Linked DNA regions of Chroogloeocystis siderophila 5.2 s.c.1. Each later gene encodes a partner of the first gene's protein in a complex. Links are inferred from orthologs where the notes say so. Each region holds a gene or a part of one and is shown in the gene's direction. Other genes may lie near its edges. The genes, in order: nuoH, NIES1031_RS07130 and ndhC.

Region 1 (10,421 bases):
GCTAGTACGTGCTGTTGCTCAATCGCAACTAAGAGGTACTGATCTTAGGCTAATTATCGGTGGTGGTAGCCGTCCTGGTCAAAGCGATGGCAAAGAACGCGATCGCATTGAAGGTATTGTCAACGAACTGGGAATGCAAGACATGACAGTTTTTCCAGGGCGTCTTGGTGACGATGACCTACCTATCTACTATGCAGCAGCAGACGTTTGTGTTGTTCCTAGCCACTACGAACCTTTTGGTTTAGTAGCTATTGAAGCGATGGCAAGCGGAACACCAGTGATTGCTAGCGATGTTGGCGGCTTACAATACACTGTCGTACCCGAAGAAACTGGATTACTTGCACCACCGAAAGACAACGATGCTTTTGCAACCGCGATTGACCGCATATTAAGTAATCCTGAGTGGCGAAATCAACTAGGTCGTGCTGCTAGAAAACGCGTAGAAGATAAATTTAGTTGGGATGGCGTAGCTGCTCAACTTAGCAAATTGTACGTCAAACTTCTAGAAGAACCAGTTGTCGTTTCTACAAAAGATGAAGCTGTCGCGACAGCTTAAACTAAGCTCTGAGCATTGAATTTTGAGTTTTAGTTTGACTATGCTCCTTACAACTTAATATTCAGCACTCATAGCTTACACAAAACATTAGCTGACAGCCGTAATAGTTGTCAGCTAATGTTTTTTGAATTTAGAGTTTTGGCAATCATATAGTAGCCAGGTAGACAGCCGTGAGCATTCTTAAGTTTTGAGCTTCTATCGAGCGGCTGGTGTACTTTCTTCAATTAGGGGGTAGCATTGCAATACGCTTTATGAAATTGTTGAGGTTAAAGTCGCAAGACATACTCATTTGCTAAAAAAGTTATGACCGCTAGCTCAACTATTCGTCAAATCTTGTCTTCAGAACAAGGTTTATTGCCTTATCTGCATCACCAGCTTGCAACCGACGAATTCGCCGACTTCCGACCGCAGTTTGGTTTTCATGCAGAAGAATCTTTTACTGATGTGAAGGGCGATCACGCTTCACAATTGCAAACAACGCTATCAATTTCTTTAAAGTTTTCCATTATTGTCGATCCTCACCTGGGCGCCGATGATGCGATGATTCTGGCATTAGAGTTTCAAGAAATGATCGATAACTGTTTAGTTGAATGGAGTCAAAAGAATACACAGCTACTGTCCCCCGTTACGCAAATCAAAGGTGTTTTTGGCAGGCTAGAAGAAGTTCGCTACCATGGTGGCTTTCTTCCTGGCTTTTTAATCGAACGCCAATTTCGTCTTAGCTACAAAACTTCTACAGCCACAACCGACAAATCAAATTCTAGTGGAAATGAATTGTATAAACCTGGTGAGATAGTCCCTGAAAGCGGCTTGTATGAACTTACAGGTCCTCGTGGCGGTAACAAAGGACAAGAAGTCACAGCAACTAAAGGCGAACCTTTTCCACCAACTCCAGAGCCAGGAATGCACTATCGGTTAGTAACTCCAACAAAGCATAAAAATAGCTAGAAGGCAATGTAAGTTAAATCAAATACACACATCACGCGTTAAAACTAAGTATCAAGGCATTCTCAAAAATGGAAAAAAAGCAAACATCCAAGCAAGTTGGTTCTCCTAGTCGTCCGGTTGACCCAAGTAATTTGGAGATTCAAGGCACGATCATTGATGATGGCGAACGTCCGATCGCCGCAGATAATTTTGAAGTCAAGGATACCTATGAGGAAGATGGCGAACGTCCGATCGCCGTAAACGAGTTTAGCGATCGCGACACTCTCAATATTGACGGCAAACGCCCAATCGATCCGAGTAATCTAAAAGTGCAAAACACTGTGTATATAGATGGCGAACGTCCGATCGCCGCAGATAATTTTGAAGTCAAAGGTAGACTCAACATTGATGGAAACCGCCCAATCGCCGCTGATGAAGCTTTATCTGATATGTCAACAGACTTTGTAGATTAATATTAAATCTCTTAAGCCTGGCGTGATACCTTTTCCTATCCACGCCAGTTCCTACAACAAACTTATTGCCTTCTTTTCTCACCTTTTTGTGGAAACTAAGAGGTACACAAAAATATATGCCACTGCAAAACTCGCTAAATCGCTTCACGTTTCCCAACAAGGAGTAGTTGACACGCGTCTTCTGAACTACTCTGATCTTTTCTTCATGCTTACCAACTTTATGGCACAGCAACGCGTGGTAATCGGTGCTTGAAACTGCAAAGAATTTCCCACGAAATTGTATTTAACTGCTTTGCCCAGTCATCAGCTGAAATTTTTTGGCTACCATCTTCACCAAGTAACGTCACGACTTCGCCTTCATGAACATCTGCGATCGCACTGACATCCAACATCAGTTGATCCATCGTAATTGCGCCAATCTGCGGGACTTGCTGACCGCGAACTAATACTGTCATTTGATTCGACAAGTTGCGCGGAACTCCATCCGCATAACCGATACCGACTACGGCTATCTGCATCGCGCGATCGCTTACAAATTTATGACCATAACTGACTCCGGTTCCCGCAGGGATTTTTTTGACTTGTGTTATGCGCGCTTTAACTTGCATTACAGGCTTGAGGTCAATCACTGCTAAATGAACAGCAGGATAAAGTCCATACATCGCTAAACCGACACGAACCATATCGTAGTGCAAATCAGGAGCCGTGAGTGTAGCAGCTGAGTTCGCCAAGTGCAACGCGGGTTGGATTTGCTTGTGCTGAAAAAGTTGTAGGTTTGAGCGTTTGATTTGCGTGATCGCCTGCTCAAAATTTTGCTGTTGCTGCCTTAAGATTGTTTGGTCGATGCTTTCTGCGGTTGCTAAGTGCGAATAAATGCTGGCAATTTTTAAGTTAGGCACCCCTTGAATTAATTGGACAAACTCAACAGCTTGTTGCCAAGAAGGCCCAAGCCGCGACATTCCTGTATCGAGTTTGAGGTGTACAGGTAAGAGTTGATTTGTTGTCTTTAATGTCTCCGCAAAAACCAGCGCTTGCTTAAAGCTACATACTGTCGGCTGGAGTTGCCAATGCGCGATCGCTTTGATTTGTTCTGGTGTATGCGTTGCGCCTAAAATCAAAATCGGTGCGCTAATTCCTGCTTCTCTTAACTCGATGCCTTCAGGAACCGTTGCCACCCCTAACCAACTCGCCCCAGCTTGCAAGACAGTCTCCGCTACCGTAACAGCACCATGACCGTAAGCATCTGCTTTGACGACTGCCATCAAGTGCGTTTTTGCAGATAATAAACTTTGTAGCTGATGGATGTTGTGTGCTAAAGATCCTAGGCTAATTTCTACCCATGCGCGATCGCATCGCATTGTTGCTATTGGTTGCTGCCAACTTAAAGTCATTTTTGCTCCTTCACCTTATCCACACTCGAATTAAAGCCGTTAGCGTTTAGCGCTTGGCAATTAGCTGATTTGATTAGGAAGTTTAGCTTTCAAACCGCGATTGTCACAAGTACTGCCTTAATTTGTCGCAAGTGTTGCTTGCAAAAGTGTATATATGTTGGCAGTGTGAGTAAAAGACTTGACCAGACTTGCCGCTAAAAGCTGCATAGCGTAATGTAGTTGTGTTACTATCTGTAAAAAATATTGGCTTGAGCGACCATCAATGGCTAAGGTTCTAGTCCTGAACGCCTCTTACGAACCGCTCAATATTACGAGCTGGCGGCGCGCAGTTGTTCTGTTAATCAAAGGCAAAGCTGAGCGGGTAGAACATAACGGTAAGCATCTTTATGCCGATTTTCCCCTGCCAACCGTTATCCGGTTGCGTCACTACGTACGCGTTCCTTACAAAGAAATTCCTTTAACTCGCCGTAACATTCTTCATCGTGACAGTCACACTTGTCAATATTGCGGCTACACAGGAGATGATTTAACGCTGGATCATGTTGTACCGCGATCGCGTGGCGGGGGTGATGCGTGGGAAAATATCGTGACTGCTTGCGTTCGTTGCAACGTTAAAAAAGGCAATCGCACCCCTGTTGAAGCACATATGTATCTTCATCACCTTCCCCGTAAACCTTACAGTAGCTTATATTTTGAAGTTAGCAAGCATCTCAAAAGCGGGCTACATGATGAATGGCAAAAATACATTATTGGTCTTTAAATCATAAATAAACTGTAGTTTTGAGATCTGGTTCTTTTTATATACTTATAATGCTTTGACAAGCTCAAGTTTAATTGAGTATTACTACTTAATAGTGCGTGCAATCGGTTGTCAAATACAAAGCAGTTTATGGAATAAGTCAATCGCAATTTTTAATACCGAATTTACCTCTAATAAAAGATAGGCTATAAGGACTAGCGTCGCACGCCAAGATTTTTGCGACAATTGTAGTGTGTAGCCTCAATAGCTAGTTAATATCAAAAAGTTATTGACTGCCTAAACTCGCGCCTCACACTCACAAAAATTCAGTTTATGGATTTGAATTCGTCTCACTTGTCAAATAGTTCGTATTCTCAAGAGCTTACAGAAGACCCCCATTTAGTAGCAACGGTGGAATTACCGGCTCCTGATACCTCCCCAATGACAACGAGTGAACTGGGCAACCATCAAGCCCAGCGGAATCACTCATCGTTGGTGCAAAAAGCAGATGCCTTGCGGCATATCTTAGAGCAACATCGACAAGAGCGCCAGCTAGTTATTCTACAAGATTTTCCAGACCCAGACGCACTTTCTAGTGCTTGGACTTATCAATTAATCGCCCAGGAATATGAGATTCACTGTGATATCGTCTATGCTGGGACGCTTAGCCATCAAGAAAACATCGCACTTGTTAAGTTAACTGGTTTACCCGCACAACGCTGGACAGCACAAGCAGCCAAAAGTAAAGATTTATCAATGTACACAGGTTGTGCGTTGATAGATAATCAAGGGACAACGAGCCAGTTATTGTCAGTTGTCCAAGAAAGTGGAATTCCGATTACAGCAATTATTGACCACCACAGCTTCCAGGGCGACTTAAAAGCTGAGTTTGTCGATTTACGTCCGACGGTTCGCGCAACAGCAACAATTTTTACCCAATATCTCCAAGCAGGATTACTCAAACTAGATAGTAGTGTTCCTCAGCATATCAAGTGTGCGACGGCATTGATGCATGGTTTGCGCTCAGACACAGACCGCTTAATGCAAGCACAAGAAGAAGATTTCTTAGCGGCTGCCTATCTGAGTCGATTTTATGACGCGCAGTTACTCAACGCCATTTTACAAGCCAATCGCTCAAAGCGCGTGATGGACGTCATCGAGCGATCGCTGAAAAACCGCATGGTGCAAAATAACTTCTCAATCGCTGGTGTTGGATACTTACGCTATGATGACCGCGATGCCATCCCCCAAGCAGCAGATTTTCTAGTGACAGAAGAGAACGTACACACCGCAGTTGTTTACGGAATCGTTCACGACGAAGACGAAGAACTCGAAATCGTTGTTGGTTCGTTGCGCACAACAAAACTCACACTCGATCCAGATGAGTTTATTAAAGAAGCATTTGGACAAGACAGTCACGGACGCTTTTTCGGTGGTGGTCGTACAAGTGCTGGCGGCTTTGAAATTCCAATCGGGTTTTTGTCAGGTTACATCGAAACATCAGAGTACGCCAAGAAAAAGTGGGAAGTCTTTGACGCTCAAATCAAGCAAAAACTCTTGCGGCTCGTCAACCCTAAAGATAATCCAATTCAAACCGAATAAAGTAGAACAGATAAGCTAAGTGTCCTACTAATAGCCTACTATCGTAACCCCAGTGGAAATCTATCTTATTCGACACGGCATCGCGCAAGAAAGAGAAATTGGTATCCCCGACGAAGTGCGATCGCTTACTAACAAAGGGAAAGATAAAACGCGTCAAGTCGCAGGGCGTTTGTACGATTTGGGCGTGCGGTTTGATGTTGTGTTGACTAGTCCTTTGGTGCGATCGCGGCAAACCGCAGAAATCTTACACGAGTATAAACTGAGTCGAGAAATTACTGAATCGGCTCACCTTGCGCCTAATGGTAGTATCTATGATTGGTTAGACTGGCTCAAAGCGCAACAATACCCCCAGCAAACGCAATTAGCTCTTGTAGGTCATCAACCGAATTTAGGACAATGGGCAGAAATTCTAGTTTGGGGTGAAGATCGCGCTAGGCTAATACTAAAAAAAGCAGGTATCATTGGGTTAACACTACCAGAAACAGATTCACCCATCGGTCAAGCTCAGTTATTTTGGTTGACTCCACCCAAGTTTTTGTTGTGACCAGTTTTATCAAGAAGAGGTCAGAGGTCAGGGAACGAACCAATATAAGAGATTCAAATCTATGGCTTTAGTCGCCAAGAAAACGCAGAGTTGTACTGATATACAAGGTGCTCATCTTCAATTCTATATGTTCAAGCATAAATTTTTCTTGACCCCCGACCCCTGAACCGTAGGTCTGCGCGAAGCGCGTCCTCTGACTCCTCCAAAAGATAATTCTGGTAAAAAGAGCGACACAACACCAGTTTCTGGTAAGTTAGCGTAGAGTATTGTACTTACACACAAGCAGCTGGTGTAGCCATGTCCGTCTGCGAATTTAAGCCAGGTTTAGAAGGCATTCCCGCCGCCCAATCTAGTATTAGCTTTGTTAATGGACAAGAAGGAATACTGGAGTATCGTGGTATCCGCATTGAAGACCTTGCGGACAATAGTACCTTTTTGGAAACAGCGTATCTTCTCATTTGGGGTAAGCTGCCTACAAAAGATGAATTAATCGAGTTTGAACACGAAGTCCGCTATCACCGCCGGATCAAATATCGCATTCGCGACATGATGAAAAGCTTTCCTGAAAGCGGTCATCCGATGGACGCGTTGCAAGCTTCCGCCGCCGCACTTGGTTTATTTTACTCACGCCGTGACTTAGATAACCCTGTTTATATTCGCGATGCAGTCGTTCGACTCCTCGCGACGATTCCCACAATGGTGGCTGCGTTTCAGTTGATGCGTAAAGGAAATGACCCAGTACGCCCGCGCGATGACTTAGATTATTCGGCTAACTTTCTTTATATGCTCAGCGAACGCGAACCTGACCCGTTGATGGCGCGGATTTTTGATGTTTGTTTAACACTTCATGCCGAACATACAATGAATGCTTCGACATTCTCGGCGCGCGTTACCGCTTCTACGCTTACCGATCCTTACGCGGTTGTTGCTTCCGCAGTCGGAACCTTAGGTGGACCTTTACACGGTGGCGCGAATGAAGAAGTCATCGGAATGCTGGAAGAAATTGGCTCGGTAGAAAACGTCCGCCCCTATCTAGAAGATCGCTTGCAACGCAAAGCAAAAATTATGGGCTTTGGACATCGCGTATACAAAGTCAAAGACCCAAGAGCAACAATTCTACAGAAGCTCGCCGAGCAAATGTTTGATAAATTTGGCTACGACAAGTACTACGATATTGCAGTTGAATTAGAACGCGCGATCGCCGAAAAACTCGGTCACAAAGGAATTTATCCTAACGTTGACTTTTACTCTGGTTTAGTGTACAGGAAGATGGGAATTCCTACAGACTTATTTACGCCAGTATTTGCGATCGCCCGCGTCGCCGGTTGGTTAGCGCACTGGAAAGAGCAACTTGCTGAGAATCGCATTTTTCGCCCCACCCAAGTGTATACAGGTCATCATGACGTTGCCTATACACCCATCGAGCAACGCTGAAAATTTAGTTTTGAATGCGCGGGTTTTGAATTAAGATTTTCTTGACTCAACACTCAACACACTCAACGCTAAGAACTCATAACTCTTAGTCCTCGTTGCTCTTCTTTCCTAGACAGCAAAACTAAACACAGGTATAAGTAGAATTTCTCAGTGAAGGTTTTTTGGAGCTAACCAGACAACGATATACTAGGCATTGAAAGGTAAAAATATCTTCACAATCAAGACATGTCCTGAAAAAAGTAGGGAATGAATTTACAAATATTAACTACAGCGGCGATGGCGATCGCCATCATGCGACAACTTTAACAAAGAAAACATGAGTACAGGAATTGACCTCCAAGGAAGTTTCATCAAATCGCTGATCGACTTAGGGCTACCAGCAGGCGCAGCCAAAGCTGTTTGGATGCCAGTCCCGATGGTACTAATGTTAATTGGCGCAACTGTAGGAGTACTAGTAACCATTTGGCAAGAACGAAAGATTTCAGCCGCCGCGCAACAGCGCATTGGTCCAGAATTTATGGGTCCTTTTGGCTTATTATCTCCGGTTGCCGATGGTATCAAGTTCGTTTTTAAAGAAGACATCATCCCTGCCAAGTCAGATCCTTGGCTATTTACTTTAGGACCAATCATTGTTGTCCTACCAGTCTTTTTGTCATATCTGATTGTGCCGTTTGGCGAAAATCTGGCAATCACAAATGTGGCTACAGGAGTCTTTTTGTGGATTGCGTTGTCCAGCGTTCAACCGATTGGATTATTGATGTCAGGCTATGCGTCAAACAACAAGTACTCACTACTAGGTGGTTTGAGGGCAGCAGCACAATCAATTAGTTATGAAATTCCCTTAGCGCTTGCAGTCCTCGCAGTCGTCATGATGTCGAATAGCCTCAGTAGCATCGATATTGTCGAACAGCAATCAGGCTATGGCATTCTTGGCTGGAATGTCTGGCGACAGCCGATTGGATTTATTATCTTCTGGATTTCGGCATTAGCAGAGTGCGAAAGAATGCCCTTTGACTTACCCGAAGCCGAAGAAGAACTCGTTGCAGGTTATCAAACCGAATACGCAGGAATGAAGTTCGCGCTGTACTATGTTGCATCCTACGTCAACTTGGTGCTATCCGCGCTCCTCGTCACAGTCTTATATTTAGGCGGTTGGGAATCTCCTATTCCGCTAGACTTACTTGCTGGTTGGTTCGGTGTCAGTGAAACAAGTCCTTGGTTAGAGATAGTAGACGCTTCATTGGGTATCACAATGACTGTACTCAAAGCCTACTTCCTTGTATTCACAGCAATTTTATTACGCTGGACAGTACCTAGGGTACGCATTGACCAGTTGCTCGATTTAGGCTGGAAGTTTTTATTACCAGTTAGCTTGGCAAATCTACTGTTAACCGCAGCCTTGAAGCTTGCCTTTCCCACTGCCTTTGGTGGATAGCAATTAGCTGATTGCTAACAGCTACATAAAGAGAGAGACACACCATGTTAAAATTCCTCAAACAAGTTGGTGATTACGCGAAAGACGCGGTACAGGCTGGTCGTTATATTGGTCAAGGATTATCTGTCACTTTCGACCATATGGGGCGCAGACCAGTTACCATACAATACCCTTACGAAAAACTAATTCCTTCCGAACGCTTCCGAGGTCGCATTCACTTTGAATTTGATAAGTGTATTTCTTGCGAAGTTTGCGTGCGGGTTTGTCCGATTAATTTACCCGTCGTTGACTGGGAATTTGATAAAGCGAGTAAAAAGAAAAAACTGAAGCACTACAGCATCGATTTTGGTGTGTGTATCTTCTGCGGTAACTGCGTAGAATATTGTCCGACAAACTGTCTATCGATGACCGAAGAATACGACTTGTGTACGTACGATCGCCATCAATTGAACTACGACAACGTAGCCTTAGGACGCTTGCCTTATAAAGTGACTGATGACCCAATGGTGACACCGTTGCGCGAATTTGTTTACCTACCAAAAGGCGTTGTCTCACCTCACGACCTACCTGCAAACACACGTGGCGCGGGACTACATCCTGAAGAAATTTTAGAACAGCAGGAAAAGTAGTATTTTTTTATAGAGTGGGTGAGGAGCATTAATTGTTAGTGGAATGCGTCATTAGCAATTAGCAATTAGCAACTAGCAAAGGACAAAAAGCTGTGAATTTAGCTGAAGGAGTACAACTTGTTTCGTTCGGCATCTTGGCTGTGATGATGATTGGTTCAGCCCTCGGTGTTGTACTGTTTTCTAATATTGTTTATTCTGCCTTTTTGTTGGCGGGTGTGTTTGTCAGTATTTCGGGAATGTATTTGTTGCTCAATGCTGACTTTGTGGCAACAGCCCAAGTATTAATTTACGTCGGTGCAGTGAACGTCCTGATTTTATTCGCCATTATGTTGGTGAACAAGCGCGAAGACTTTAAACCTCTGCCAAATGCCTGGGTACGTCCGGTTGTAACTGCGATCGTTAGTGCGGGGCTATTTGTTTTATTAAGTACGATGGTCTTGGTTACGCCTTGGGCTTATTCCACTGAGGCAGTATCCAACGATACCACGATTGTTTTAATTGGTCAGCACTTCTTCAGTGACTTTTTGTTGCCTTTTGAGCTAGCATCGGTTCTACTACTTATGGCAATGGTTGGGGCAATTATTTTAGCGCGGCGCGAATTTTTGCCTGACCAAGTAATGACGCCTGACAAGCAGCAGCAACCTGTATTGACTTTACCCGAACGCCCCCGCGAATTAGTAGGAATTTCGAG
Region 2 (10,494 bases), on another replicon or contig:
AAGGTTCAGCCGTTAGAGCAAGAGAAAAATTTTCCATTGTAAGTTTATAGCTTACCTAAGACGAGTGAAATTTGGTTCAAGACAACAATACGTCCTGCTCTCTGAACCCTGAGCTATATCAATCAAGAAGCGGACTTATTTTAGCCCATAAAGGCTCATAAACAACAAAAAACCTAGTGCCAAACCGCCAAAAATCAAAAGATTTTTTTGGGCTGGGGTTAGCTTGTTTACGCCAATACCATAGCCAAGATTTGATTCAAAGCCAGAGGCTTTTCCAGTCGGACCAATATTTTCAAATTGGGAAGTCCTTGCGCCACAAACAGGACACCGCCAAGAAGATGCTAGTTCTGTAAAAGGTGTGCCAGCAGGAACCTCTTCCTTGCTATCTCCCTTTGTCGGTTCATAAACGTAGCCACAGACGCGACACTCATAGCGATCTAGTCCTTGGCTCTCTACAACTGATTCGCTCATAGCAAAAGACAAAGTGGATAATGTGGGGGCAATTCTTAAATATACGTTAAAAATTATGACACAATTTCACTTTAGTTATTACCTTTGGCTATCTAGCTGAAAACTCAGTTTAATCAGTTGGTGTTAAGTTTTGCCAGGCTCCGTAACCACTGGGGATATATAATGTAAAAGTAAGTAACAAAATTATTTACATCAACAATTGTGTTTGTTCTTAGTGGTTACGAGTACCTTTTAGGCTTCCTATTAGTCTGTAGTCTGGTGCCTGCACTTGCGCTTTCTGCATCTAAGCTACTGCGACCAAGTGGTGGTGGTCCTGAACGGCGCACTACCTACGAATCGGGCGTAGAACCTATCGGTGGAGCTTGGATACAATTCAACATTCGCTACTATATGTTTGCCCTGGTCTTTGTGATCTTCGATGTGGAAACAGTCTTTTTGTATCCTTGGGCGGTTGCTTTCCATCGACTAGGGCTTTTGGCGTTTATTGAAGCTCTCATTTTTATTGCAATTCTGGTTGTTGCCCTTGTCTATGCCTGGCGCAAAGGAGCCTTGGAATGGTCATGAATCCAACTAACATCACGAACCAAGCGAATGATGGGTGGGATCAACAAAAAGAGAAGATCCTCAATCCTATTGAGCGCCCCACAGTTACACAAGATCTCTCAGAAAATGTCATCCTGACAACAGTCGATGACCTTTATAACTGGGCAAAGCTATCGAGCTTGTATCCGCTATTGTTTGGTACAGCTTGCTGCTTTATTGAGTTTGCGGCACTAATCGGCTCAAGATTTGATTTTGACCGCTTTGGCTTAGTTCCGCGTTCGAGTCCGCGACAAGCCGACTTGATCATCACTGCCGGAACAATCACGATGAAGATGGCACCTCAACTTGTACGTCTGTACGAGCAAATGCCTGACCCAAAATATGTCATCGCGATGGGTGCTTGTACGATTACGGGCGGTATGTTTAGCGTTGATTCGCCAACAGCGGTAAGGGGTGTTGATAAGCTTATGCCTGTAGATGTTTATCTCCCTGGCTGTCCACCTCGTCCAGAGGCAATTATGGACGCGATTATCAAGCTACGTAAAAAAATCGCCAACGAATCACTTCAAGAGCGGGGTCAAGTTAAGCAAACACATCGCTACTACAGTACAACGCATAGTATGAAGAGTGTTGCGCCGGTGCTTACGGGTAAGTACCTCCTCTCAGAGACGCGCACCGCAGCACCAAAAGAATTAACTGAAGCAATAGGAATGCCTATACCACCTGCACTTCAAGCAGTTGAAAAGGAGGAAGCAAGCCGTGGCTGAAGAACCCGAAAAGTCAGAAGCAGTTGAAAGCAGTGAAGCATCGCAGATCGTCGAAGCGGGCAAGATTTCGCAATGGTTGAGTGAAAATGGCTTCGAGCATGAATCGCTGGAGCCTGATCATTTGGGCGTAGAAATTATTAAGGTAGAGAGCGAGTATCTCTTACCAATCGCTACGGCGTTATATGCTTATGGGTTTAACTATTTGCAGTGTCAGTGCGCTTACGATTCGGGACCTGGACAAGATTTGGTAAGTGTTTATCACTTGATTAAAGTCAGTGACAATGCTGACCGACCCGAAGAAGTACGGCTCAAAGTCTTCTTACCTAGGGAAAATCCGAAGGTACCTTCGGTGTATTGGATTTGGAAAACTGCCGACTGGCAAGAGCGAGAGTCTTATGATATGTTCGGTATCATTTACGAAGGACATCCGAATCTCAAACGTCTCCTCATGCCAGAAGACTGGGTAGGTTGGCCGCTAAGAAAAGACTATATTTCACCTGAATTCTACGAATTGCAGGATGCTTATTAATTAATTGAACAGTTGTCAACAAGACACTATTTGCTTAACGTAAACGCGATCGCACCGTGCTGTTTCTACGCCGCTGGCAGGCTGATATCCATAACTTTCGTACAGCTTGACCGCCGTAGTTAAAACACTCGCAGTTTCAATCCAGATCTGTCTAAAACCACGTGCCGCGATCGCTTTTTCCAGCTGTTGTAATAAGTACTTTCCTAATCCTAAGCCTCTAACATGAGGCAGCAAATACATCTTCCGGATTTCTACTGCTTGTTCGCCACGCATTACAGGGTAGTATCCGCCCGTACCAACCAAGCGATCGTCTTGTTGAATGACCCAGAACTCGCCTTTTGTTGTTAGATAATAGTTTTCAACATCGACAACATCACAATCGGCGGCATGAGGCTCAAAATCAAGATGGTACTCGGCAAGAACCGAGCGGATAATGTCAGTAACAGGAGTGCGATCGCTTGGTTGCCAGTCGCGAATCAAAAAGTTTTGATACACCGCTTCCATTCACACTCCTTCAACTACAAATCGTAGAAGCAAAGGTGCAGTTAGCTGCGAGCCTCTTACGTCTATCACGTCACATGAGTTATCTCATTATAGTGCTAGAATTTAAGCGCTCCTAAGTTGACGGTGGTACCAGCAGCGACACCGATCGCATTCGCAATATCAGCAGGTAGCGGTTCGCCGCGCCCAATCGCTGGACTACCTGATTTGAGGCGAAAGTCATTGTCATTGGCATTCACAAAGAATGGGTCGCTGGAGTTAACCACATCAAGACTGTTCGATTCTAGACCTGTTGACGACTGGAAGCTTGCTAGCGAAGTGAACGATTGCGAACACTGGCTGCTACTGAGTCCCCATATCAGATTTGCTGGTTTTGTAGCCGAAGTTCGATAGTACGCGTTATTGTTTGTTGTTGGCACCATCAAGCTCGATGGTTCTTTGACTGGACAGCCAGAAGCAAAAAACATCGTACCACTAGAGTTCCAAAAGATGTTGTTTTTGACAATCGTGTTGCGTGTCACCCACGTGATTCCTTTGGAGATTTCGTTAGATTTGGTATTATTGCGCGAGGTTTCTTGAACTAAAAGATTAGCTTGGTTGCGGGCAAGCGTGTTGTTGTAGATGCGTGCGCTTGAGGAGTTGAGAATAATAATACCTGCGGGTGCATTGCCACTAATCACATTCGAGGCAATGATGGCATTATGCGATATTTCCATCGAAATGCCATTGCTGCTGTTGTTGCGAACCACGTTATTCACCACGGTCGAATTGGTTGAGGACTCATCAATCCACAAGCCGATTGACTTGTTGTTGTTGACCGTGTTGCCACGCATCACCGCACCATCGGTCCAAATTATTTTCGCACCCCCAGCACTCCAAGACTTCGAGAAATTTTCGGTGTTATTGTGGCTAATCACGTTGTTTTCCAACTGCAAGCGGTGTGAACGCACACCGTTGACTCCTCGGCGACCGTTGTAGCTGATTGTATTACCGCGTAGTTTGGCATCAGAAGATTGAACTATAAGACCATCCAGACCATTCCAGGCAAGGGTGCTGTTTTCCACGGTGATTCCCGATGCACCAATTTTGAGTCCTTGATTAGCGTAGTGTGCTAAGCCTAGTCCACGGATAACTGAGCCTGAGGCAGCACTATTCCATGCCATAATGCCTTCGGTTTGCGTCGTAGCTTCTACCGTTTTGCCACTAGGGTTCGTGCCAATATAAAGCTTATTGTTACGACCATCAACAAAGAATGTTCCAGGTCCGACATTCGCTTTGCTACCCACTTGCTTGAGTGCCACGCCATTGATGTACACCATGTCCCGATGTCCTGCCATCGGATACTTCGGATCAATTGCTTTGCCTTCTTCAACTGGTAAAAACGAGAAGTTCCAACCATCTTTACGCCAAATACTGCCTTCTTGCACCCAACCATCAACCACCGTGCTACCTTTGAGCCACGGTTGCTCATTCGGATATGCTTGCAATGTCAAGCGCTTATTTAATGCGATTTGCACGTTGCGATACGTTCCACCACGAAACACAATTGTTGCCCCACTTGGTGCCGATGCGATCGCTTTGGCTACTGGCCATGGCGAGTCTGCTGATCTTCCTGAATTACTTTCGCTACCTGTGGGCGATACAAAGTAAGCACCGCTGGGAATTGCGTAGTTCGTGTTTTTGATGTTGAGTGTCGCGGAATTTGCTTTTAGTGGTATTGTCGCTAATCCTGCTAGCAGTAGATGCGTGAGTATGAACCAACAAACACGTTTGTCGCCTTGATTGTTCATCATTGCTCTCCAGATTCTTTGGTATTCGACATTTATTCTGCTTTGGCACTGCTGCGTGCAGTTTGTTCGCTTATTGTCATTGCCCTTTTGCTGGTTGCCGATGAAGCGCTGGCACACGGCTTCAATAACGAAATCATTTCACAGCTATCGTTGTCGAAGTTATCGCTATTTAGAGTTATTGATAACCTTCTCAATAAGATGAGCCGTGTCACTATCAATTCCTATAAATTATGAGTTGTAATCTAGATAAACAGGTTACTTAAAACGACTTATTAAGCAAGTTCATAACCTTCTTTATTTTTAGGCATAAAAAACTACTTTCTGTAATTAAGTGGTGCCACCTGGCAAGCCAGAATACAGAAAAATATCTGCTGATTACTTGTTACCTTAATCAAGGAACTTATTTGAGATGAAAACGACTCATATTCTATAGCTCTATTCTATTTTTCAAGTTTAAGCTCGTAGCAAAAAACGATGAATTGCAAAGGAACATTGAAAATCTTCTACATCAAAAAAAATGTCCTCCTATGATGTAAAATTATGAGTCTAAAACAAAATATAATTACCGAAAAAAGCATACAATTTTTTTAATAAAAATTCAAGTAATTTTTTAAGGAAAAATTGAAATATCTCATAACAGCTTTTTGAAGGAGTGAATGCATTAAGGTATCTCAAAAACTCTGTCAAGAACTGAATCAACTATATTATTGATAGGTAATATTATGAAACGAAGACAAATACTTTCTTCATGACGTTTACGCAAATATTTAGTTTAGTATTGTCAATTTCACTAGATATTGACTCTAAATTTAAATACTATATATAGATAAAACTCTACATAGAATTGAATCGTGATAGTGAAAGGAAAGGCGATCGCGTCTCATAAGTAAAAGCCTAAATGTAAAGCAAATCTTACCTCAAAGGAGAGAACTCAGAGTTTTAGGTGCGATCGCCAGAAGGCGACAGGAATATTAGGACCTTGAGAATACTTGAGAAGCACAAATGTCGTTACTTGCAGTACTATTTATCGCAATGCACCAAGATTGACTTTTCGTCCAGCAGCAACACCGATTGCATTCGCAATATCAGCAGGTAGCGGTTCGCCGCGCCCAATCGCTGGACTACCTGATTTGAGGCGAAAGTCATTGGCATTAGCATTCACAAAGAATGGGTCGCTGGAGTTAACCACATCAAGACTGTTTGCTTCTAGACCCGTGGCAGATCTAAAACTTGCCAGCGAACTAAAAGTTTGAGAGCATTGATTGCTATTAAGTCCCCATATCAGATTTGCCGGTTTCCCAGCAGAACGACGATAGTACGCGTTATTGTTCGTCACCGGAATCATCAACTTGGAAGCTTGTTTGACTGGACAGCCAGAAGCAAAAAACATCGTACCACTAGAGTTCCAAAAGATGTTGTTTTTGACAATCGTGTTGCGTGTCACCCACGTGATTCCTTTGGAGATTTCGTTGGACTTCGTATTTCTACGTGAGGTATCTTGAACTAAAAGATTAGCTTGGTTGCGGGCAAGCGTGTTGTTGTAGATGCGTGCGCTTGAGGAGTTGAGAATAATAATGCCTGCGGGTGCATTGCCACTAATCACATTCGAGGCAATGATGGCATTATGCGATATTTCCATCGAAATACCATTGCTGCTGTTGTTGTGAACCACGTTATTCACCACGGTCGAATTGGTTGAGGACTCATCAATCCACAAGCCGATTGACTTGTTGTTGTTGACCGTGTTGCCACGCATCACCGCACCATCGGTCCAAATTATTTTCGCACCCCCAGCACTCCAAGACTTCGAGAAATTTTCGGTGTTATTGTGGCTAATCACGTTGTTTTCCAACTGCAAGCGGTGTGAACGCACACCGTTGACTCCTCGGCGACCGTTGTAGCTGATTGTATTACCGCGTAGTTTGGCACCGCTGGAAAGGACGGCAACACCATCCAGACCATTCCAGGCAAGGGTGCTGTTTTCCACGGTGATTCCCGATGCACCAATTTTGAGTCCTTGATTAGCGTAGTGTGCTAAGCCTAGTCCACGGATAACTGAGCCTGAGGCAGCACTATTCCATGCCATAATGCCTTCGGTTTGCGTCGTAGCTTCTACCGTTTTGCCACTAGGGTTCGTGCCAATATAAAGCTTATTGTTACGACCATCAACAAAGAATGTTCCAGGTCCGACATTCGCTTTGCTACCCACTTGCTTGAGTGCCACGCCATTGATGTACACCATGTCCCGATGTCCTGCCATCGGATACTTCGGATCAATTGCTTTGCCTTCTTCAACTGGTAAAAACGAGAAGTTCCAACCATCTTTACGCCAAATACTGCCTTCTTGCACCCAACCATCAACCACCGTGCTACCTTTGAGCCACGGTTGCTCATTCGGATATGCTTGCAATGTCAAGCGCTTATTTAATGCGATTTGCACGTTGCGATACGTTCCACCACGAAACACAATTGTTGCCCCACTTGGTGCCGATGCGATCGCTTTGGCTACTGGCCACGGCGAGTTTGCTGATCTTCCTGAATTTCCTGGCTTACCAGTAGGTGAGACGAAATAGGCTCCATTTGGGATACCATAGTTCGTCCTTTTGATATTGAGTGTCGCGGAATTTGCTATGCGTGGTACTGTCAATGGAACTGCAACTAAGACCGCCAGCGTTAGTTTAGCTAACGTTGACAAAGAAAAGTATGTATTGCATTGATTGTTCATCATTGCTCTCCGTATTGTTGAGGTTTCAGGTGATGGAAGTATTGTGTGGATTAGCTATTTTCGCAAGCTTAAATCTGATGAACTAACTTGCCGTTAAGTCTCCTAAAAGCTGGTTGTTAGATGAAGAGAGAGGGGTGTCAAGTAATACCCAGCAGAAATTCCACAGCTATTGCTGCACAAATGTAGCGTTTGTAAGTTTGCAGTATATTAGCAAAGAGCAAAAGTGAGAGTAGCTTTTTGGAGTGATTGTGACTTGTTCTTGTCTAAGGGTTAGAAGAGTTATGCCTTTGGTAGCTAAACGGCTACACGCACGATGCAAGGCTACAATACAAGTCAAAGAAAGTTATGGGAGGGATACCTAGGATTTCAAACATCTGGTATCTACATAAGAAACAATCCGTGCACCCAATAACTATCTAGTAATGCAAGGTTGTGCAGTGGAGAATAGGTGTTTGTTCAATACTTCAAAATAATAATTAATTTTCCTCCTCTGAGTGACATTTCCACATTTTGAGATATAACAGAATTACACGCTAAACTAACGAAAAAAGATTACGCTTCTTAATAGTGAAGGTTCAAGCGTAATTTTACTGAAAAATTTTGAGCTTTATTGAGTTAGAAAGTTATAACAATTAAGGTAAGTTAGGTATTTCTACTGAGGTAAATTGATAAGCTGCTGGGAACTTGATCGCTAGCTGTAGTAAAGAATTAAAGCTGATTTTAAGACAGTAGTTCCTCATAACATTGCAGACAAATACTATACATTATAACTCCAGTAAAGCTATTGAAAGTATCTTGACAACCTTGATTGCTGTTTAAGCTTGCGAGTAAGCTCTGATGCCTCATCATTGGAGGACAGATAAAAAGGAAATTAAAGCCCAGAAATTTAAAATAAGCGATCGCTTCACCACTTAAGCTATGTATAGTAAATTTAATTAGTAGAAAATAAAATATCTTTTCATAGCAAATATCGCAGGAGAAATATCGCCTGCGATCTTGTTTTAATTGAAGCATTACACTTTGTTATTCTTTTATACAGGTAGCAAATAAGCTTTTTCTAGAAAAGATACCTGCATTATTGTAGATAGTTGACTTCTATCGCATCTAGATAACCAGCATTTAGGTAACTCAGAATTGACAATTTAGTGGATGCTTAATGTGCAAAGAATACCTGAGATTGCACGGCACCCAAATCGACTGCTCTACCCGAAGCTACTCCAATCGCATTCGCCACATCTGCAGGTAATGGCTCGCCGCGCCCAATTGCAGGGCTACCTGCTTTCAAACGGAAGTCATCAGCTTGTGCATTTACAAAAAATGGATCATTAGTATTCGTAATCTCTACTCCATTGGACTCTAAACCTGTAGTTGAGGCAAAAGCACTAAGAGTTCTGAAAGTATTGAAGCATTCGCTACCACCTATTCCCCAAATGAAAAGATTTCGTGTTTGAGTTGCTGATTGACGGTAGTATGCATTGTAGTCAGCCACAGGAATCATGTTTTTTGATGGTTCTCGCAATTCACAGCTAGGAGCAAAGAACGGAGTGCCTTTAGCATTACTCCATAAGATGTTATTTTTAACAACGGTATTTCTCGTAATCCAAGTAATTCCTTTTGCGATTTCGTGTAGCTTTGTATTGTTACGCGGTGTTTCCTTGATTAAGAAGTTAGCTTGGTTACGTGCCAGTGTATTGTTGTAAAGACGTGCGCCCGAAGAATTGAGTATGAGAATACCTGCTGGCGCATTTTCATAAATGACATTTGAGGCAATTATTGCCTTATGCGAAATTTCCATGGAAATTCCATTGTTCTTATTGTAGCGAACAACATTGTTAACAACTGTGGAATCAGTTGTAGACTCGTCAATCCATAAACCAATCGAATTATTATGTTCTACTAAGTTACCACGCCAGACTAGCCCATCAGTCCAAATAGTTTTAACTCCAGCAGCAGCCCAGTGTTGAGCAAAATTTTCAATATTATTGTGACTAATAATGTTGTTCTCCAGAAGCATACGATGCGCGTAGACGCCAGATATACCTTTATGTCCGTTATAGCTAATATTGTTACCCCTTAATACTGCATCTGATTGAGTCACTAAGGCACCGGTGATACCATTCCAAGTGAGCGTGTTATTTTCGAGTGTGACATTTGGTCTTCTAATATAAATTGCGTTGTCAGCATAGTGCGTAATACCCAATCCTCGGATTACAGAATCACCTCCATTTTGGATGATATTAAAACCTGTTTTTTTGGCAGTAGCTTCAACTGTATTACCTATTGGATTGCTACCAATATAGAGTTTCTTATTAGCAGCATCAACATAAAAAGTGCCAGGAACAACTTTAGACTTACTATCTACTTGCTTAAGTGCAACATTATTAATAAAAACCATGTCGCGATGACCGGCTAACGGATATTTTGGATCAATGGCTTGACGCTGTCCTTCAAAAGGAAATGAATGCTCCCAGTTATCTTTGCGCCAGATGTTGCCTTCTTTTACCCAGTCATCGACGATAATACTACCTTTAATCCAAGGCTTCTCGTTTGGATAGGCTTGTAAAGTCAGCCTTTTTGTAAGATTCGCTTCTACATTGCGGTATACGCCACCACGAAATACAATCGTAGCACCACTTGGTGCATCTGCTAGTGCCTTGGCAACAGACCAAGGAGAGTCGGGAGTTCTACCAGTGTTTGTATTTTTTCCATCGGGTGATACGTAATAGGCATCGTTAGGGATTGCGTAATGAGTAGTTTTAATATTCGGAACAGAATGATGACTATTAGTTGCAGCAGCTACTCCAGGAGTAAGCATTAAAATTGTTAGTAAACCTTTAGTAAATAGAATATTCTTGAGATTTTGCAAATTGATTGTATTTTTCATTGTGCGATGATATAAAGTTAGGTTTATGTAGAAGAACAATGATTTTATGTCAATAAGATCTCTTCACTTAGTCTTGACATTGGCACGCACTTATTTAAATCTTTAAGTCCTACTTGAGGAAAAGATTGAAATTCAGTATTTTGCTTGTCTTTTTTAAGAAATTCTAAAAACTAATCAATAGTTCTTTGAATAGTATGAAGACTAATTGAATAACCTCATCTTGGGTATATCCTATTCAATCAATTCCCCAATCATCATTAGTGTAAATACGACTTTTCTGCTTT
Region 3 (9,150 bases), on another replicon or contig:
GCTACCACGCTTTGAAACGTTTGCTACCACTTCTTTACTCAATCGCAACGGTCAACAGCCTGCTGCCGCAGTGACAGGACCCGATGACCAAGGTTTGTGGTGGCCTGCATTACCACCTCGACCAACGGTCGATCAAATTGAACAAAGACAAAGACCGCAAGAAAAACCCAGCACACCTGAATTATTAAAATCTGTAAATTATCAAATCACGTATATCGAGGGTAGCAAACAAAGAACCCTCCCAACTAACTCTCAGGTCTATCGTCAGGTCGTAAAAGCCTACCAATCACAACGTCCTTTACGCTTAACTTTAGGAGTCAACAATGCTTCGGTGGAAAAAGCTGAACCGCTGTAGAGGTCAGAGATCAGTTGATAGTGAAGATGTGGAAAGACTTTGTCAACTATCAACTGTCAACTTAGCGTGTTCGATGTCCTAATTACCTCAACGAGACTGCTATATGTATAGTTGATGTAAATGAGTGGAAGATGTACGGATATCTGCCCAGATGACGAATAATACTAGAAACGCGCATCATAGAAGAAAGAGTCAACCGCGGGAGATAGAGTTATGTTTCTGCCACTCGGTTTTGAGCAGCGATCAGTGCTGACTTCACTTGGCAGAATGGTTTACTACACTGCAAGTGATACGCCTTGGCGTCAAACATCTGAAGACGACAATCGAGAACGATTAGTTTTTTTGCACGGTTTTGGTGGCGGTTCTTCTGCCTATGAATGGTCAAAGGTTTATCCGGCGTTTGCGGCAGAATATCAGGTAATTGCGCCTGATTTGATTGGGTGGGGGCGTTCGGAGCATCCTCCGCGCAATTACACGATTGATGATTATCTGACGATAATTACGGAATTTCTCGAACAAACCTGCGATCGCCCCGTTACAGTTGTGGCATCTTCGTTAACCGCAGCGTTTACAATCCGAGTCGCGATCGCGCGCCCAGAATTATTCAAATCGTTGATTTTGACTACTCCTGCGGGATTATCTGATTTTGGTGAAAACTACTCGCGGAGTTTCTTTGCGCAGATAGTCAGCACTCCGATTTTAGATCGCTTGCTTTATAGTGCTGGAATTGCTACTAGTAATGGCATCCGCAGCTTTCTTGAGCAACGTCAGTTTGCGCGCGCCAACCGGATCTACCAAGAAATTGTTGAGGCTTATTTAGAGTCAGCACAGCAGCCGAATGCTGAGTACGCAGCACTTTCGTTTGTCCGTGGCGACTTGTGTTTCGATTTATCGCTTTATGTGCCGCAGTTGCGCGTTCCTACCGCGATTATCTGGGGTCAAAGGTCACAATTTACAGGTCCAGAAATTGGACGCCGATTTGCAGCGATGAATCCCCAAGCAATTCGCGTATTTCAATCGCTCGATGACGTTGGGCTAACACCGCAATTGGAACTCCCAGCGGTCACAATCGGTCTGATTCGACGTTTTTTGCCCATCCTTACGCAGGATACAGAGCCACAGGAGGTAGAAGCCAGAGGTTAAGCAAATGTCATACCCTGACCTCTCGCCCCTAGATCATGTCCGAACGTCAATTACGGTAGCGTTAAAGTTGTAGTTAAAGCCTTCGAGTTCGACGGGCATACCAATTTTCAGCTTACTGTTGCCTAATACGGGTCCTGTACTGGTAATTTGCGCCCTACCGTTGAGCGTTAATAGCATATCAGTGCTGAATTGATTGGCGCGCGGATCGGACATCTCTCGAATTGAACCATCAGGTTGGGGTACAAGGATAGTTCTAGGTAGTTGTTTAACCGATTTAACTTCAATCTGACCGTAAGGCTGGTTACGAATAATAATGTTGGTTTTACCTCCTTCTTTCAATCCTTCGCTGAATAGTTGTTGAGGATCGCGGACGTTTAAACCCCGAACAACTAAATCAACTTCGATGGGTTTTGTTGTTACACCAACTTGCGCAACCGAACCGGAAGTTCCTGGAAAGAAAAAGATGCCAACGATCACTAGGAGGATTACTAAAGCAGCCCCTAAGTCGAGAATACTAAGCTTGCCAAACAAGCGTCCTTTAGAATCCAAAATAGCCATGATTCTTAAAAGTTAACTACCGTCGCCCAGCTTATCACGTCTGCTGTCGGATGTTAGGTTTAGTTGCAGATTATGTTACTCGATAAACTCGATAAAGTCGCTAATTGGTTAACAGTAAGGCTCACTACTATTTTGTTTGAATTGCAACATATAGACAAATCATAACGTCTGGTATTTTAGTGATTTTCATTTTCAGCAGCGTCGTTTACTCGAAAAATCTTGGGTAGGAAGAGCATTATGATCGCTGTTCATCTCGTTTTAGCTTCAGCAACGGAGTATGTTTAATTTTTCTTTTATTTTGCATCGTTTCCGACGTCGCTTAATTTATCCGCTATTGTCGCTGTTTGTGGTGCTGGCGCTGTTGTTGGGTACGCCAGCGGTATCACAAGCGTTTTCGATTTTTGATTTGCTCATTCGTGGAGTTCAAATTATTCAGCTATCAAACATCTCTGACAGTCAAGAAGTTCAGCTAGGAAGACAAATTAATCAACAACTTGTCAGCCGCGAAGTTCGTCTCTATCGCAATTCTGATATCAATCGCTATATCAATCAAATTGGTCAACGGTTAGTTCCGGCGAGCGATCGCAGTGGAATTCCTTATACGTTCCAAGTCGTTGATGATAATGGTATCAATGCTTTTGCAACAATGGGTGGCTTTGTCTATGTCAATACGGGTTTAATTCGACTCGCTGACAATGAAGCCCAACTCGCTAGCGTACTTGCGCACGAAATTGGTCACATCGCAAGTCGTCACGCGATTCAACAGATGCGTCAAATGGCAATCGCGGGTGGTGTTGCTTCGGTTGCGGGCTTAGATCGTAGCCGTGCTGTCCAAATTGGTGTAGATTTAGCACTACGGCGTCCGAACAGTCGTGAAGATGAGTTTGAAGCCGATCAACGTGGATTAGCGAACTCTAGACGCGCAGGTTATGCTCCATCGGCGACGATCGCTTTTATGGAGAAACTCCTTAGGCAAAACGGGCGATCGGTTCCGACTTTCCTGAGTACCCACCCCGCAACGGGCGATCGGATTACGCGGCTACGCAATGCGATCGACTCGCAAACGGCTAATGTCGGAGATGGCTTAGATACTGCGGCTTATCGTGCGAGGATTCGACCGTTGTTATAGCCGTGCTGAAGCACGATTTACGACGTCTATCGGGTTAACTGCGGTAACAATTTCAGTTAATGGTAAAGTCCGCAAGACGTTGCGAAATACGTTTACCTGATAGACTAGGCTATTTGTGATGTCTAGTCCAGTTAACCAGCCGCTTTTACGATGATATGCACCGGTGTCAATGTCCAACCAACCTCTACCTTGGGCAATTTCTCCAGAGTTTACTCCTGGTAGAGTAAAGGTGATCGTATGTCCAGTAATGATGAGTTTATCGGGAAAGTAGGGTTCAAGCATACCATGAAACTCATCGCGTACCCAGCAAAACTGTTCAGCGGATTGTTTCTCTAGCGGAATTTTGGGGTTTACCCCCGCATGGACTAACCAAACATCTCCTAAGTCTAAGTATGTTGGTAGATTTTGCATCCATTCCGCATGACTTTGAGGAATTGTAAAGTCTTTGTAGCTACTTAACGTCGCATTGCCCCCACTATACAACCATGCTTGCTTCATGTGGTTTGAGGCACGATCGCTCAGAACGTTGAGTAACATCTGTTCGTGATTGCCAAGTAAGCAAGGGTAAGAATTTTGTTGTACAAAGTCTACAACGAGGGCGCTTTGTGGTCCTCGATCAATTAAGTCCCCCAAAAAGTATACTTCGTCGCTGGTTCCAGGGGCGATCGCTTCTAGTAGTTTGATTAAACCGTCATAGTGACCATGAATATCGCCTATGACAATGCGACGGTGGCTTGTCTCGCTCATGCGATAACCCCGTAAAAAATATAACTTAAGTGTTTAAATATAATTTGCATAATGGGCGCTGCCTCAACTCATCAATTTGATGTGAAGCAGTTATGCACAGACATAGTTTCATTCTAGTAGTTTCTCGGAGTAGAAATTTAAAGATTTGCCAGTATTTTATTAAAGTATACGTATATTTTTTTACGGCACTCTTGATAGAGAACGCTATCATTATCCGTTAATATAACTACAGTTTAAATGAGGAGAAACACTGAAATTTTCCGGTTTTATCTACTTTTATACCCAAATTTACGGTTGTCTTGTTTCAAACTCCTCAAGAATTTTCTGGCGATCGCTCTTGTATAAATTCTCTAGTGTCGCTCCCGCCTCCAAGCCAGAGCCAAAGGTTTACGCGTGCAGTTGTTACAAATTTTACGACTAGCAGGAAAAACTTAACACTGAGTTTAATATTATAAAGAAAGATTAAATTGAACTGGAAACTTATTCTGGACGTGCTACTTCTTCCAGTCAATAACTTCAAAATTTGTTAAAAATTTTGAGATTTTAGAAATCTGGAGAGAAATTGCAGTACATTCATTCTCAATCGTGACTTGATTGTAGTAGGATTACATATGTTTTCAGCTTCTTTTCTCCCCTCGATTTTAGTTCCGTTAACTGGCTTAGTATTTCCTGCTGTTGCTATGGCATTGTTGCTCATCTACATTGAGCGTGAAGATCCATCAGGAATCTAAGGGTCAAGGCATTGCCCCGTCCATAATTGGAGCTATAGCTTAATCGTTAATTACCTTCAATAATGAGCTAAAAACCGCTTATCTTAGTAAGATAGGCGGTTTTTCCTGCAATGTTGCCAATTAACTACAGTTGTATTACTTGGCTATGATTCATTTAGTAAATTGCTCTATAAAGAAGAGCCTAAGTGAGTGTAAGAACCGTAGAAGAAAGTTCCTACAATCGTGATTACACCCAAACCGGCAATGGTCGCAACAACCCATAAAGGAATTCGTCCACTTCCAGACACAGCTTAATTCTCCTTCAGCGATAACAATTTAAATTGACAAAGACACGGCACAAGTTTCAACTAGTTAAAGAAATAGCTAGAAAACAGGATACCGAGAACGAAAACGAGTAGTAAACCGAGGTAAAGTGAAGTGCGGTTTAGTTCAACAGGTTGGTTGTTAGGATTCGGTGTTCTTTGCGGGGGCATAAGTTCCTCCTAGCGTTGAATAAACTGCATAGCGGCGATCGCACCCAAGAAGAAGATCGTTGGTACAGCCAGGGTGTGAACCGCCAGCCATCTTACCGTAAAAATTGGATACTGAATTGGTTGATTGATGTTACTTCTAGTATTACTCGTCATGATTTTGAATTAATCGTTGCTATTGATAAATTGTTTAATCTCTTGTTTTGCTTGATAGCGATCGCCAATGATCGGCAATTCTTGTCGCTCTTGGGGATAGTACTCGTTAGGTCGAGGTGTGCCAAACACATCATATGCTAGACCTGTACTAACAAACAGCCAACCAGCAATAAATAAAGCTGGAATGGTAATACTATGAATAACCCAGTAACGTACACTTGTAATAATATCCGAAAACGGACGTTCTCCTGTTGAGCCTGACATTGTGATTTCCTCCCGCTACAACTCTTATGACTAAATTATCCTATGAAACCTTAAGAAAAAGTAGCTAACCCACTATCTTTTCGCTTATTAGGTACCAATGCTTAGAGCATTGCTAGAACGCAGAGACACGATAGGAAAAACTACCTTTGTATTACATAATCTGGCTTCATTCATCTTTTGAGAATCATTTCATGCAGTTGCACTCGATCCTTGATATTTGAGCAAAACTCCGCGTTGACCGACAATAAATCCCTTTTCTGGTGTCAGAAAAACTATTTTGTAAAGGTTAGAAGGAACTTCTTCTACATCGCGGTCTTTTTGCCAAGTTTTACCACCATCAAAACTACATAATAAATTGCCGCTACCTCCCGCTATCCAGATTTCTTCTGGAGTCCGATATGCTAGATCCAGCAAACCCCAACTCGTAGAAAACTCAGGGTATTGAGCTTCTTCCCATTCATCAGGATTATCAGGTTTAGTAAATTGCACTTGACCACCACGTGCTAGCATCCACAAGCGCCCATCTGGAGCAAAACCCATATTCTGTACGCGGCGGGAACTATTGCGGTTATGCCCTTCCCAAGCTTCTTTACCAGGTTCCCAAACCGAATAAAAATTTCCTTTTGCCGAAACCGCCAAGTACCTGCCATCTGCGGCGCGGGCAATATTACGGACGACGCCAACAGCTTCTTGCACCATTGCTTTCCAGGTTTTACCGCTGTCGGTTGTGCGATAGATTGCGCCTACATCCGTCGTCATTTCGGCTGCGTGCGATCCTAAAGCAACGATCATGTTGGGATTTCCAGGAAGTTTCTCACTCAAAGGAATTTGTTCCCAAGATTTTCCGCCATCGGTAGTGTGTAATAAAAGCCCCGGTTCACCGACAATCCACCCTTCTTGTCCTGCAAAACTCACTGAAGAAAAAAGATAGTTCTGCTCACCTAAATCTAAGGTTCTAGGTTGCCAGGTTTCCCCACCGTCGGTTGTTTCCAAGAGTGTTGCCTTACTACCTACAAGCCAGCCATGTTTATCGTCGGTGAAGGCAATATCTTGAAGGTTAGATTCTGTTGGTACAGTAATCACCTTCCACGGGTTATTACTGATGGAAGGCGTGTTACTACACCCAACACATACAACACATAACAGAATAACTGTTAATAAAACAATGGCTCGTTGCCAAACTTTGAATAATGAACGCATTAGTATCTGTATATCTTGTAACAAAAATCAAAAAATTAAGGATCAAGGTTCAGCCGTTAGAGCAAGAGAAAAATTTTCCATTGTAAGTTTATAGCTTACCTAAGACGAGTGAAATTTGGTTCAAGACAACAATACGTCCTGCTCTCTGAACCCTGAGCTATATCAATCAAGAAGCGGACTTATTTTAGCCCATAAAGGCTCATAAACAACAAAAAACCTAGTGCCAAACCGCCAAAAATCAAAAGATTTTTTTGGGCTGGGGTTAGCTTGTTTACGCCAATACCATAGCCAAGATTTGATTCAAAGCCAGAGGCTTTTCCAGTCGGACCAATATTTTCAAATTGGGAAGTCCTTGCGCCACAAACAGGACACCGCCAAGAAGATGCTAGTTCTGTAAAAGGTGTGCCAGCAGGAACCTCTTCCTTGCTATCTCCCTTTGTCGGTTCATAAACGTAGCCACAGACGCGACACTCATAGCGATCTAGTCCTTGGCTCTCTACAACTGATTCGCTCATAGCAAAAGACAAAGTGGATAATGTGGGGGCAATTCTTAAATATACGTTAAAAATTATGACACAATTTCACTTTAGTTATTACCTTTGGCTATCTAGCTGAAAACTCAGTTTAATCAGTTGGTGTTAAGTTTTGCCAGGCTCCGTAACCACTGGGGATATATAATGTAAAAGTAAGTAACAAAATTATTTACATCAACAATTGTGTTTGTTCTTAGTGGTTACGAGTACCTTTTAGGCTTCCTATTAGTCTGTAGTCTGGTGCCTGCACTTGCGCTTTCTGCATCTAAGCTACTGCGACCAAGTGGTGGTGGTCCTGAACGGCGCACTACCTACGAATCGGGCGTAGAACCTATCGGTGGAGCTTGGATACAATTCAACATTCGCTACTATATGTTTGCCCTGGTCTTTGTGATCTTCGATGTGGAAACAGTCTTTTTGTATCCTTGGGCGGTTGCTTTCCATCGACTAGGGCTTTTGGCGTTTATTGAAGCTCTCATTTTTATTGCAATTCTGGTTGTTGCCCTTGTCTATGCCTGGCGCAAAGGAGCCTTGGAATGGTCATGAATCCAACTAACATCACGAACCAAGCGAATGATGGGTGGGATCAACAAAAAGAGAAGATCCTCAATCCTATTGAGCGCCCCACAGTTACACAAGATCTCTCAGAAAATGTCATCCTGACAACAGTCGATGACCTTTATAACTGGGCAAAGCTATCGAGCTTGTATCCGCTATTGTTTGGTACAGCTTGCTGCTTTATTGAGTTTGCGGCACTAATCGGCTCAAGATTTGATTTTGACCGCTTTGGCTTAGTTCCGCGTTCGAGTCCGCGACAAGCCGACTTGATCATCACTGCCGGAACAATCACGATGAAGATGGCACCTCAACTTGTACGTCTGTACGAGCAAATGCCTGACCCAAAATATGTCATCGCGATGGGTGCTTGTACGATTACGGGCGGTATGTTTAGCGTTGATTCGCCAACAGCGGTAAGGGGTGTTGATAAGCTTATGCCTGTAGATGTTTATCTCCCTGGCTGTCCACCTCGTCCAGAGGCAATTATGGACGCGATTATCAAGCTACGTAAAAAAATCGCCAACGAATCACTTCAAGAGCGGGGTCAAGTTAAGCAAACACATCGCTACTACAGTACAACGCATAGTATGAAGAGTGTTGCGCCGGTGCTTACGGGTAAGTACCTCCTCTCAGAGACGCGCACCGCAGCACCAAAAGAATTAACTGAAGCAATAGGAATGCCTATACCACCTGCACTTCAAGCAGTTGAAAAGGAGGAAGCAAGCCGTGGCTGAAGAACCCGAAAAGTCAGAAGCAGTTGAAAGCAGTGAAGCATCGCAGATCGTCGAAGCGGGCAAGATTTCGCAATGGTTGAGTGAAAATGGCTTCGAGCATGAATCGCTGGAGCCTGATCATTTGGGCGTAGAAATTATTAAGGTAGAGAGCGAGTATCTCTTACCAATCGCTACGGCGTTATATGCTTATGGGTTTAACTATTTGCAGTGTCAGTGCGCTTACGATTCGGGACCTGGACAAGATTTGGTAAGTGTTTATCACTTGATTAAAGTCAGTGACAATGCTGACCGACCCGAAGAAGTACGGCTCAAAGTCTTCTTACCTAGGGAAAATCCGAAGGTACCTTCGGTGTATTGGATTTGGAAAACTGCCGACTGGCAAGAGCGAGAGTCTTATGATATGTTCGGTATCATTTACGAAGGACATCCGAATCTCAAACGTCTCCTCATGCCAGAAGACTGGGTAGGTTGGCCGCTAAGAAAAGACTATATTTCACCTGAATTCTACGAATTGCAGGATGCTTATTAATTAATTGAACAGTTGTCAACAAGACACTATTTGCTTAACGTAA

The links.
Region 2: the proteins of nuoH (region 1) and NIES1031_RS07130 are in contact, whole or in part, in a crystal structure (PDB 6Y11), measured with the Thermus thermophilus proteins. The link is inferred for Chroogloeocystis siderophila 5.2 s.c.1 from one-to-one orthologs. Residues at the interface, in WP_096411122.1 of Thermus thermophilus: Arg36, Val44, Arg45, Met46, Gly47, Pro48, Asn49, Arg50, Val51, Leu57, Gln58, Ala61, Asp62, Ile64, Lys65, Ile67, Phe68, Lys69, Glu70, Ile72, Val74, Glu223, Ala224, Glu225, His233, Thr234, Glu235, Tyr236, Ser237, Trp241; in WP_096411117.1 of Thermus thermophilus: Arg16, Glu17, Gly18, Leu24, Leu27, Val28, Trp30, Gly31, Arg32, Asn34, Ser35, Trp37, Thr54, Asp55, Ala56, Asp59, Ala61, Arg62, Phe63, Gly64, Glu66, Val67, Phe68, Arg69, Ala70, Ser71, Arg73, Gln74, Ala75, Asp76.
Region 3: the proteins of nuoH (region 1) and ndhC are in contact, whole or in part, in a cryo-EM structure (PDB 6KHJ), measured with the Thermosynechococcus vestitus proteins. The link is inferred for Chroogloeocystis siderophila 5.2 s.c.1 from one-to-one orthologs. Residues at the interface, in WP_126985484.1 of Thermosynechococcus vestitus: Gln8, Lys26, Trp29, Leu30, Pro33, Met34, Met37, Leu38, Leu83, Ile84, Phe85, Lys86, Glu87, Asp88, Val89, Leu90, Pro91, Ala92, Thr100, Ala104, Val107, Ile108, Phe111, Leu112, Tyr114, Ile115, Ile125, Ser126, Leu128, Phe133; in WP_126986108.1 of Thermosynechococcus vestitus: Gly6, Tyr7, Glu8, Tyr9, Phe10, Gly12, Phe13, Leu14, Ile16, Cys17, Ser18, Pro21, Ala24, Leu25, Ala27, Ser28, Leu31, Arg32, Pro33, Ser35, Arg40, Leu41, Thr42, Thr43, Tyr44, Glu45, Ile51, Gly53, Ala54, Trp55.

Annotation. Positions count from the first base shown.
Region 1 is NZ_MRCC01000015.1:80,491-90,911, reverse strand. Bases 7,212-10,041 are described here. They hold nuoH (NADH-quinone oxidoreductase subunit NuoH), read left to right. Parts: upstream 7,212-7,982; coding sequence 7,983-9,101; downstream 9,102-10,041. Other genes in these bases: NIES1031_RS17610 (NADH-quinone oxidoreductase subunit J), read left to right, coding at 9,823-10,041; ndhI (NAD(P)H-quinone oxidoreductase subunit I), read left to right, coding at 9,146-9,730; NIES1031_RS17625 (citrate synthase), read left to right, coding at 7,212-7,666. Outside these bases: NIES1031_RS17660 (glycosyltransferase family 4 protein), read left to right, coding at 1-556; NIES1031_RS25770 (hypothetical protein), read left to right, coding at 860-1,504; NIES1031_RS17650 (hypothetical protein), read left to right, coding at 1,573-1,956; alr (alanine racemase), read right to left, coding at 2,175-3,347; NIES1031_RS17640 (HNH endonuclease), read left to right, coding at 3,610-4,107; NIES1031_RS17635 (DHH family phosphoesterase), read left to right, coding at 4,420-5,688; phosphohistidine phosphatase SixA, read left to right, coding at 5,741-6,232; more of NIES1031_RS17625, read left to right, coding at 6,530-7,211; more of NIES1031_RS17610, read left to right, coding at 10,042-10,421. UniProt on the Escherichia coli protein: NDH-1 shuttles electrons from NADH, via FMN and iron-sulfur (Fe-S) centers, to quinones in the respiratory chain. The immediate electron acceptor for the enzyme in this species is believed to be ubiquinone.
Region 2 is NZ_MRCC01000005.1:122,243-132,736, reverse strand. What follows is about bases 1-2,903. They hold NIES1031_RS07130 (NADH dehydrogenase subunit K), read left to right. Parts: upstream 1-1,025; coding sequence 1,026-1,781; downstream 1,782-2,903. Other genes in these bases: NIES1031_RS07120 (GNAT family N-acetyltransferase), read right to left, coding at 2,326-2,814; NIES1031_RS07125 (NAD(P)H-quinone oxidoreductase subunit J), read left to right, coding at 1,774-2,310; ndhC (photosynthetic/respiratory NAD(P)H-quinone oxidoreductase subunit C), read left to right, coding at 673-1,035; NIES1031_RS07140 (rubredoxin), read right to left, coding at 136-471. Also shown: NIES1031_RS07115 (right-handed parallel beta-helix repeat-containing protein), read right to left, coding at 2,910-4,604; NIES1031_RS23670 (hypothetical protein), read left to right, coding at 4,590-4,835; NIES1031_RS07110 (right-handed parallel beta-helix repeat-containing protein), read right to left, coding at 5,626-7,329; NIES1031_RS07105 (right-handed parallel beta-helix repeat-containing protein), read right to left, coding at 8,480-10,210. UniProt on the Escherichia coli protein: NDH-1 shuttles electrons from NADH, via FMN and iron-sulfur (Fe-S) centers, to quinones in the respiratory chain. The immediate electron acceptor for the enzyme in this species is ubiquinone.
Region 3 is NZ_MRCC01000005.1:130,384-139,533, reverse strand. What follows is about bases 6,324-9,150. They hold ndhC (photosynthetic/respiratory NAD(P)H-quinone oxidoreductase subunit C), read left to right. Parts: upstream 6,324-7,469; coding sequence 7,470-7,832; downstream 7,833-9,150. Other genes in these bases: NIES1031_RS07120 (GNAT family N-acetyltransferase), read right to left, coding at 9,123-9,150; NIES1031_RS07125 (NAD(P)H-quinone oxidoreductase subunit J), read left to right, coding at 8,571-9,107; NIES1031_RS07130 (NADH dehydrogenase subunit K), read left to right, coding at 7,823-8,578; NIES1031_RS07140 (rubredoxin), read right to left, coding at 6,933-7,268; NIES1031_RS07145 (photosynthesis system II assembly factor Ycf48), read right to left, coding at 6,324-6,753. Outside these bases: NIES1031_RS07195 (hypothetical protein), read left to right, coding at 1-355; NIES1031_RS07190 (alpha/beta fold hydrolase), read left to right, coding at 569-1,498; NIES1031_RS07185 (DUF4330 domain-containing protein), read right to left, coding at 1,532-2,056; NIES1031_RS07180 (M48 family metallopeptidase), read left to right, coding at 2,334-3,185; NIES1031_RS07175 (metallophosphoesterase family protein), read right to left, coding at 3,180-3,932; psaI (photosystem I reaction center subunit VIII), read left to right, coding at 4,544-4,663; NIES1031_RS07165 (photosystem II reaction center protein J), read right to left, coding at 4,831-4,950; photosystem II reaction center protein PsbL, read right to left, coding at 5,011-5,136; psbF (cytochrome b559 subunit beta), read right to left, coding at 5,146-5,289; psbE (cytochrome b559 subunit alpha), read right to left, coding at 5,299-5,553; more of NIES1031_RS07145, read right to left, coding at 5,743-6,323. UniProt on the Escherichia coli protein: NDH-1 shuttles electrons from NADH, via FMN and iron-sulfur (Fe-S) centers, to quinones in the respiratory chain. The immediate electron acceptor for the enzyme in this species is believed to be ubiquinone.